3 regions of the Glaciecola sp. 2405UD65-10 genome follow, and region 3 is predicted to be linked to each of the others. Evidence: predicted binding sites of a transcription regulator. Region 3 holds the regulator's gene; each other region holds the start of a gene.
What was found. The regulator sigma-54, encoded in region 3, starts transcription at its own class of promoters, with help from an activator protein. The targets are predictions, from matches to a motif close to GTTGGCACGNNNNTNGNNT.

Region 1: a site for sigma-54 is predicted at 2,091-2,109, ahead of ACOI22_RS17260 (CsbD family protein). Genes of this name have one in related genera too.
Region 2: a site for sigma-54 is predicted at 1,665-1,683, ahead of ACOI22_RS13905 (ANTAR domain-containing response regulator). Genes of this name have one in related genera too.

What each region holds. Positions count from the first base shown of each region.
Region 1 covers NZ_JBMEUF010000004.1:112,209-115,493, reverse strand. The annotation lists gene ACOI22_RS17265 (prolyl oligopeptidase family serine peptidase) at 1-1,967, shown strand, start outside; gene ACOI22_RS17260 (CsbD family protein) at 2,198-2,395, shown strand; gene ACOI22_RS17255 (ACP phosphodiesterase) at 2,435-3,028, opposite strand; gene ACOI22_RS17250 (AEC family transporter) at 3,059-3,285, opposite strand, start outside.
Region 2 covers NZ_JBMEUF010000002.1:390,156-393,440, reverse strand. The annotation lists gene ACOI22_RS13915 (molybdopterin-dependent oxidoreductase) at 1-645, shown strand, start outside; gene cobA (uroporphyrinogen-III C-methyltransferase) at 648-1,556, shown strand; gene ACOI22_RS13905 (ANTAR domain-containing response regulator) at 1,745-2,317, shown strand; gene ACOI22_RS13900 (CmpA/NrtA family ABC transporter substrate-binding protein) at 2,314-3,285, shown strand, end outside.
Region 3 covers NZ_JBMEUF010000003.1:45,135-48,419, reverse strand. The annotation lists gene lptA (lipopolysaccharide transport periplasmic protein LptA) at 1-302, shown strand, start outside; gene lptB (LPS export ABC transporter ATP-binding protein) at 328-1,056, shown strand; gene ACOI22_RS15435 (RNA polymerase factor sigma-54) at 1,165-2,691, shown strand; gene hpf (ribosome hibernation promoting factor) at 2,713-3,000, shown strand; gene ptsN (PTS IIA-like nitrogen regulatory protein PtsN) at 3,012-3,285, shown strand, end outside.

The DNA.
Region 1 (3,285 bases), on a different contig from region 3:
CAGCTGAACGAGTATTTGATCTAGAGTACGCAACAAGTCCACAAATATCTCCTGATGGTAAACACATAGTATATGTGCGCCATAGTATGGATATAATGAAAGATTTAGACAAAGGTTCACTTTGGATAATAGATACTAAAACCGGTGAACAAAGGCCTCTGGCCCCTAATTTTTCAGCAAATAGTGCGAGTTGGTCACCTGATGGTTCTAAGATTTTGTTCACAACAAGTAATAATGGACAGTCTGAAATTCGCCTCATGTATGTTGATTCTGGAAATAGCTTTTCTTTAGCGCAACTACAAGCAAGCCCCTCAAATATATCGTGGTCTAAAGATGGCAGCATGATTGCATTTAACATGTTTGTAGCTTCTAAAACGCCATCATTTGCTAAACCTATGTCGCCACCTGAAGGAGCAAAGTGGAATCCACCTGTTAATGTGATTGATAACTTGGTTTTTCGATTTGATGGAGCAGGGTATTTAAAAGAAGGCGCGAACCAAGTTTTTACCCTTCCCATAGGTGGCGGCACACCTCGCCAAGTCAGTTTTGAAGAAACAAGCCTTTCTAATCCAGAGTGGCTTGACCCTGACACTTTATTGGTAACAGGAAACTTAGCTGAAGATAGTGACTTAGATCCTATTGAAAGTGAAATATACGCATTAAAACTTTCTGACTTTTCAATAAAAGCACTTACTACACGTGATGGCCCAGACAATAGCCCAGTCGTTTCCCCTGATGGAAAAATGATTGCTTATACTGGCTTTGACGATAAAGTAATGTCATACCAGCAAAGCGATTTATACCTAATGAAGCGAAACGGTGAAGAACAAAAAATTCTGGCTGAAGACTTTGAAGGGACATTCGAATCAATTAGTTGGACGTCTGATAGTAAGTACATACTAGCGCTTACGCAAGACCATGGCTTACTTTCACTTATTAAAGTAAGCCTATCTGGAAAGGTGAGTAAACTTCTCACTAATATTGGCGGAGAGTCTATTGGTCGTCCGTATGCGTCTGGCAGTTATTCTGTAAGTGCTGGGAGATCAGCACAGATTGCGTATACAAAAGGTTTCACTACCAAACCATCGGAAGTAGCGATTGCCAATATATCAGGTAAAAAAGAACGCATTTTGACGGACTTAAACAGTGATGTATTGCCCTATTTGGATATAGCGAAAGTAGAAGAAATAAAGGTTAAATCAAGCCATGACGGCCTAGAAATTGAAGCTTGGGTGGCTTTTCCTCCTGATTTTAAAGCTGATGCAAGTTATCCAATGATTTTAGAAATTCATGGTGGTCCGCATACTATGTATGGGCCAACGTTTAGTGCAGAAGTCCAGCGTTTTGCTGCAGAAGGCTATGTAACCGTTTGGTCTAATCCTAGGGGCTCTACCGGATACGGAGAAGATTTTGCGCAAGGCATTGACCTTAATTATCCGGGCTATGATTATAACGATTTAATGAGTGTAGTTGATGAAGTAATAGCGAGAAAATACGTAGACCCTGACCGTCTATTTGTGACCGGTGGTTCAGGCGGCGGCATTTTAACCGCTTGGATAGTCACGAAAACAAACCGTTTTGCCGCGGCAGCTTCCATTAAGCCGGTTATCAACTGGATGACAATGGCCTTAGCTGGCGATATTGCACAATACGTGCGTCGGCATTGGATACGCGCTGATCCTTGGTCAAATCCAGAAGCATTTTTGAAGCTATCACCTATTAGCTATGTTGATAAAATTGAAACGCCTACCTTGGTAATGGTGGGTGAAGAAGATTACCGCACACCAGCTTGGGAAGCGGAGCAGTTTTATACCGCGCTTAAAATGAATAAGGTTGATACCGCACTTATTCGTGTTCCCCTATCTCCTCACTATATAGCATCGCGTCCTAGCCGGCTAATTGCTAAGACTGACAACATTATGGCTTGGTTTAACATGTACGATACTAAAAAAGATGAAAGCGAGTAAATATTACACTTGCTAAGCTTCAATATTACAGTGATGCGTGCAGCTCATAGTTGTTAATGCATCACTGCATTTCGTATGCCTCTGTTTTGAAACGCTATTATGTACAATTTCTCTTTGGCAGATACTGGTACGTGCTTTGCTACTAGTAAGTACGACGGTTTGGAATCACGGATGTCGTGGCTACTGTGAGTAGTTACAACACTTATCGTAATTTAACTGAGGAGAATGTAATGAATAAAGATAGAATCGAAGGCAATTGGAAAGAATTAAAAGGCAAAGCCCAACAGCAATGGGGCGAGCTTACTAATGACGAACTTGACCAAATTGAAGGTAACCGAACTGAACTTGTAGGTAAGTTGCAGCAAAAGTACGGTAAAACCAAAGACGAGGCTGAGCGCGAAGTAGATGATTTCTTAAATAAACACTAAGCAAAGCTCTTTACCATACTGGCCGCTGGTACTGATGTTTCAGCGGTCAAATTGCTTACTAAGCGCTAGCGTAAAATTTACTAGGCTAGGATAGAATGCGTCAAAGCTCGTTTTTATTCGCTCCCTATTTTCGCCTACATACTCAAAAGCATGGTCAGCAAACACAATTTTGTATTTTAAGCGCTGCTCAATACTCTTGTATGCCCTTAAATAAGCATCCTGATTAATATAATCACCTAACCACTTATATTCTAGCAGACCACGCTTCACTCCATCGAAGTGCGGACTAATAGTTATGTCCTGCGTTGCTAACTCTTCATAAAATCCATTCAATATTGATTGTTGTGAACCCTTTGTGTATTGATGCCATTGAACACTTAAAAGATGATCAAAATAAATATCTATAATTACACCAGCCATACGTCGCAATTCATTAGGCATACTTGCTTTAAGCGCTTTGATATCAGGGTGTGAGTCGGTGAATGAATCTATTTTGCGATGTAAAAAAATACCTTGCTGTATGTGTATCGGTAAGGCTTGTAGATTTGTTCCTTTTACGAAGTCTCCTAAAAAGTTACCCAGCTTACTAGTACCAGATAAATGAGCTAGGTGAATATGGGCAAGGTAGTTCAAGCATTCTCCATTTTATAAAACTGCAAAAGCTTAAGTATAAATATACGGATAAATAAAACCATAGCCTAACAAAGTAATGGGTACCGAGAGTACGGTACTAATAGCAATAATTTGCGCCGCTAGCCCATGATTGCCCCCTATTTTGCGAACCATAACGTAGCTGGCCGCTGCAGTAGGGGACACAGCCATTAAGTATATAACCATTAAGGGCATGCCTGATACACCCAACTGCAAAGCCAAGAGTACTAGCACAAATG
Region 2 (3,285 bases), on a different contig from region 3:
ATTAACTTAGGTGAAGCATGGCTATTTTATATGCATCGCCTACCTAAGAAGTTAAGCGAACAAGGGGATGCGGTAGCACTTAAGGGCAAAGAGTTTGTTTCTGCATCACAGTGCAATAGCTTAGCCGAGCAAATTAAGCAAAACATTCAGCAGCAGAGCCTTGCTACAGCGCCCGCTTGGCTATTTAAGCAAAAGCAAAGTACGCAAGCTTATTTGGGATTTGTTGATGATGCTTTAAGTGCGCATTTTGTTTCTATAACAGAGCCTGCTAGCGAAAATGAAAATACGCTAGCCACAGCAATTAACCCTGAGTTTAGCTTGCATTGCCTAGCTAGCGCTTCACTTGAAGGCAAAGACCAAGCGCTATTGTTAAATGCCAGCTTTCCTAGTGAATACGCGAAAGGCAAAGTGATTTGTAGTTGTTTTAACGTGCGCAAAAACGAAATACAAGAGGCAATTGCAAGCGGTTGTAACAGCGTAAATGCACTGGGCAATAAGCTTAAGTGCGGCACAAATTGTGGCTCGTGCAAAAGTGAATTAAGCGAGTTAATTAATTTAGCGGAACCTATAAATAGCAGTAAACCTAACGACAGAAAACAAAATAATTTAAGCAGTACCATCCCACTAACCGTTTTGGAGTGCTAAGCATGATGTTACATAATTCAATAAAATTACCTTTTCAAGCATTTGTTGATAAATGCAAACAGGCTAAGTTTCCTGCGTTTACCCATGGTTTATTTTCATCGCTTAACGATACTGATACAAAAAATCACAAAAACGGGCAAGTTATTATTTTAGGTGCAGGCCCTGGTGATGCAGAATTAATGACCATTAAAGGCTTAAAAGCCTTACAAAATGCAGATGTAGTGCTGTTTGATTGGTTAGTATCAAGCGAGGTGCTGGCACTAATACCACCACAGGTTGAAAAGATGTTTGTGGGGAAGCGCTGCGGTAAACATAGCATGCCGCAAGCGTCAATTTGTGACCTTGTTGTAGAACAAGCCCTTATGGGGAAAAAGGTTGTGCGCTTAAAAGGCGGTGACCCTGCTATATTCGCCAGAACCTTAGAAGAAACTCAATTAATTGCTCAACACAATATTCCTTTTTGTATTATTCCGGGTATAACGGCAGCATCGGGTGCGTCGGCTTATACCGGCTTAACGCTTACACATCGTGAGTGCGCGCAGTCAGTAAGGTATGTTACGGCTAGTTTAAAAACCCTAGAAGACGAGCCTAATTGGCAGCAAATTGTGAATAACTGTGAAACAGAAACGCTCGTTTTTTATATGGGCTTATCAAAATTATCCCTTATTGCTGAACGCTTAATGGAAGCAGGCGTAAGCGCTGACTTTCCTATTGCCGTTATTGATAAAGCATGCAGTATAGAGCAGCAAATGGTAACCGGGAATTTAGAAAACATTGCGGCTAATGAACAGGTGAAAACATTTACTGGACCGGCAATTATTGTTGTAGGGCGGGTTATTGATCATCACCAAGCCATTTCAATTAATCCTATAACAATGCAACCGCTTACTGCTTCGGCTATTGCACTATAAAAGTGCGCTTTTTTAATGTTGGTTTATAAATACCCTAAATTGAGCTTGTTTCAATAATAGATAAAATTATAAGCGCTTGATTTTAAATAGTTAAATTCAATTGCTAGTATTGGCAGAATGCTTGCAACCCTACTGAGTATACTTACTTTACTAGGTTAATCTGTTTTGTTAAACAGAGCCACTCGCCATTGAATATTTTACTTATTGATGACAACGAAAATCGCGCTGAAGCAATCAAGCTTGCGCTGCAGGGGACCGATTACCATATTACCCACTTGGTAAGTTCGGGAGCGTCTCTTCTAAAATTAGTAGAAAACAGCCAGCCTGATATGATTGTAATTGATATTGAATCACCTGATCGCGATATACTTGAGAGCCTACATACGCTTAATCAAATCAACCCCAAGCCTATTGTGTTATTCACCGAAACCGAAGATGCCGCTGTAATGAAGCGCTCTATTAAGTCAGGTGTGAGTGCCTATGTAACAGGTAACGCCGACCTAGGCCGCGTGCGTTCTATTCTTGATGCTGCCTCAGCACGCTTTGAAGAATTCCAAGAGCTAAAACAAGCGCTTAGAACTACGCAAGATCAGCTTGAAGCACATAAAACGGTTGATCAAGCCAAGCGTTTACTTATGAAAAAACAAAACTTAGATGAAGCTTCTGCATACAAAGCCATGCGAAAAATGGCGATGGACAGCGGCCAAAAGCTAGAGCAAGTATCTGCTAACTTATTAACTGTATTGAAGAATTTACCATGAGTGCTATTTTAAACACCTCACTGAATATTGGCTTTGTGAAACTTACCGACGCTGCCCCATATGTTATTGCGAAAGAGTTGGGTTTTTTTGATAAATACGCCCTTGATGTTGATTTACGTCCGCAAAATTCGTGGTCAACTTTACGCGACAAACTAGAAGCTGGCATGCTTGATGCGGCGCAAATGTTAGCGCCTATGCCAATTGCTAGTGCGCTTGGTATTAGTGGAGCGCGCCAAGATATTATTACGCCACTAGTGACCAGCCAAAACGGGAATGCGATTACTATATCGATTGCACTGGTGGAAGAAATTAAAACTGCACTGAGTTTGGATTCACTCCCATTGCCCATGCCGGCGAGCATTTTGAAACAACTAATAGATATACGAAAGCAAAACAACAAAGCAAAACTCCGCTTTGCCTCTGTGTTTCCGTTTAGTTGCCATTACTTACAATTGTTAGACTATTTTGCGCAAGGCGATATTGCGCTAAATGACGTAGAGCTGTTATTCATACCCCCAACGAGTATGACCGACAGCTTAGCAAGTGAAGATATTGATGGATTTTGCGTAGGTGGCCCGTATAACGCCAGTTCGGTTCGCAAGCAAATTGGTGCTACTATTGTGACGTCTTACGACATTTGGCAAGATCGCGCCGAAAAGGTACTGGGTATTACCGAAGAAGCTTACAAGCAAAGGCCTGAAGTATTTCATGCTTTGTGCGCGGCTATAATTGATGCCTGTGAATGGCTCAAGGATGTGCCGAATAGATTTGAAGCCGCTAGGATACTTGCACAAGATAAGTATTTATCAACGCCTATTGAATGCATAGCGCCTTCCCTTATTGGAAGTTGTTTAACTATGTATGGGGTTTCTCCGCGCCACCTTACCCACTACAATCGTTTTAGCGCCTTAAATGAAAAAGATGAACTGGCAATAAATCGCCCTAGTGCCGAACAAGGAACTTGGTTG
Region 3 (3,285 bases):
GCCAAGAAGTCATTATAGCAAGCGGCAGCCCCGCCAGTTACAAGCAGCGCTTAGAAGACGGTACTATAGTAGAAGCACGAGCTAACAAAATTGTATATACCGTAGCGTCTAGAACGCTTTCGCTTCGCGGCCAAGCCGTTATTGTGCAAAACGATGTGAAAGTAGATGGTGATTCTATTTTGTTTGATATGGCGAAAGAGCAAATCTTAGCTGAATCTGATGAAAACAGCAGTGGCCCCGTTACTACAGTAATAAGCCCTGGTGCATTTTCGCAAGAAAAGTCTGATTCAGAACAACAATAAACAACGCTATTGAAGGATTGTATTTGTGACCAGTACGCTGTGCGCCAGAAACTTAGCTAAATCGTATAAATCTCGCCAAGTTGTGCGCGATGTAAGCATTGAAGTATCAACAGGACAAATTGTTGGTCTGTTAGGCCCCAATGGTGCAGGTAAAACCACTACTTTTTATATGATAGTGGGTTTAGTACCACTAGATAAAGGCGATATTTTTATTGATCAAATGAACTTAAGCCACCTTCCTATGCACGAGCGTGCAAGAAATGGCATTGGTTATTTACCTCAAGAAGCCTCTATTTTCAGAAAACTCACTGTGTATGAAAATTTAATGGCCATATTGCAAACTCGCAAAGATATTTCAAAAGACCAGCGCGAAGTCATAGCTGATGAACTGCTTGATGATTTTAATATTAATCATATTCGTAACAGCCTTGGCATGAGTTTATCAGGTGGCGAAAGACGCCGCGTTGAAATTGCGCGGGCATTATCAGCTGATCCCAAGTTTATTTTGCTTGATGAACCCTTTGCAGGGGTTGATCCAATATCAGTAAATGACATTAAAAAAATAATTTACCAATTAAAAGAACGTGGCATTGGGGTTTTGATTACTGACCATAATGTAAAGGAAACCCTTGATGTATGTGAGCTTGCGTACATTGTGAGCCATGGAGAATTGATAGCTAGCGGCACGTCTGAAGAAGTTCTTGCTAATCAAACGGTAAGAGATGTTTATCTTGGCGAACAATTTGCATTATAAACCTCTTTTTTTTTCCTAATTAGGGAGTATGATAAGCATTAATGATAGGAATCGCTAGGTAAGGTAGATGTTTTACATACTTGAGATAGGCGCAGTAGAAGGATAGTAATGAAACCCTCGTTACAACTGAAGTTCAGTCAACAATTGACTATGACCCCCCAATTGCAACAAGCTATTAAGCTGCTGCAACTGTCAACACTTGATCTGCAACAAGAAATTCAAGAAGCCATTGAATCCAATCCCCTTTTGGAGACGGTAGAATTAGACTATAGCAATGAAAACGCTGACCGAGGCGAAACGCTCGATTCCCGAACTGACAAAGAACAAGCTTCAGCGAATATAGAAGGCGTAAACGAAGCGAATGCATCTTTAAGTAGTGGCGAAAAAGATGTTCCTGATCCTATGGATGCACATGAAGCACTTGAAAACCGCGATTTACCCAATGATTTACCGCTTGATAGTTCATGGGAAGATTACCTAGGTTCTACATCAGCCCCCACTAAAATGACCGGCTCAAGCCCTGACGACGACTACATATTCCAAGGCGAAACTACCGAAAACATTCAAGACCATTTGCTATGGCAAGCTGAAATGACGCATTTTAGCGATAATGACATGTCAATAGCGATTGCCATAATTGATTCAATTGACGAATCAGGCTATTTAACCAGTTCGTGTGAAAACATATTAGATAGCTTAGATAACGAAGACATTGATTTAGACGAAGTAGAATGCGTACTTAAACGTATTCAACGTTTTGACCCTATTGGTGCAGGCGCACGTTCAGTACAAGAATGCTTATTGGTGCAATTGCAACAATTTGATAACGATACACCATGGCTTGAGCAAGCCCGCTCACTGATTGAAGAACACGCTGACTTATTAAGCAGCAAAGACTACCGTACACTTATGCGTAAAACGCGTTTAAAGGAAGATCAACTGCGTGAAGTCATGCGCTTATTGAAAACCTTGAATCCTCGCCCGGGTAGCGCAGTTTCATCAAGAGAGCCTGAATATGTTATCCCCGATGTTAATGTTTACAAAAATAAAGGCGTGTGGACAGTTGAATTAAACAACGAAGCCCTACCCGCCCTTACCGTAAATGAAACCTACGCGAAACTATCGAAAACCAGTAATTCGAACGATTCGCAATATATAAAGTCTCATTTACAAGAAGCAAAATGGTTTATTAAAAGTTTGGAAAGCAGAAATGAAACCCTTTTGAAGGTGTCGCATTGTATTGTTGCTAAACAACGTGAATTTTTTGAGCAAGGTCCTGAAAAAATGCAGCCCATGGTATTAAACGATGTGGCTGAAATGGTAGACATGCACGAATCAACTATTTCACGTGTTACAACACAAAAGTACATGCACACCCCAAGAGGCATATTTGAGCTTAAGTATTTCTTTTCGTCACACGTATCTACAGAGTCTGGCGAAAATTGTTCTTCTACTGCTATTCGTGCGTTCATCAAAAAATTAGTTGCTGATGAACCATCGAACAAGCCGTTAAGTGATAGCAAGATTGCGCAATTGCTTGCCGATCAGGGCATTAATGTGGCCCGGCGAACAATTGCAAAATACCGGGAATCGTTAAACATTCCCCCTTCTAATCAACGAAAAAGCCTTGTCTAAAAGGCAAAGAGGACCATCAATATGCAAATTAACCTTACCGGTCATCACGTCGAAATCACCGACTCATTGCGCACTTATGTTGACACTAAGTTTGAAAAACTCGAACGACATTTCGACCATATCAATAATGTGCATGTAATACTTAACGTTGAAAAACTTAACCAAAAAGCGGAAGCCACTGTACACATGAGTGGTGGTGAAGTATTTGCTAACTCAGAACACACCGATATGTATGCGGCTATTGATGGCTTAATTGATAAGCTAGATCGCCAAGTTATTAAACACAAAGAAAAACTTAAGCGTCACTAAGCTAACTAACTATGATCATAAATGACATAATTTCACTTGACCGAACTCAATGTTCGGTTGAGTGCCATAGCAAAAAACGAATTTTTGAAAAAATTTCTGAAATTGCTGTATTGCAGTCACCTGAGCTTGACCAAGTAGAAGTGCTTTCAAGTCTATTAGGTCGAGAAAAAATGGGCAGTACTGGTATTGGAAATGGCATTGCTATTCCACATGGCCGAATAAAAGGTCTGAGTCATATGATTGCAGTAATACTCACAACCAATTCTCCAATAGATTTTGACGCAA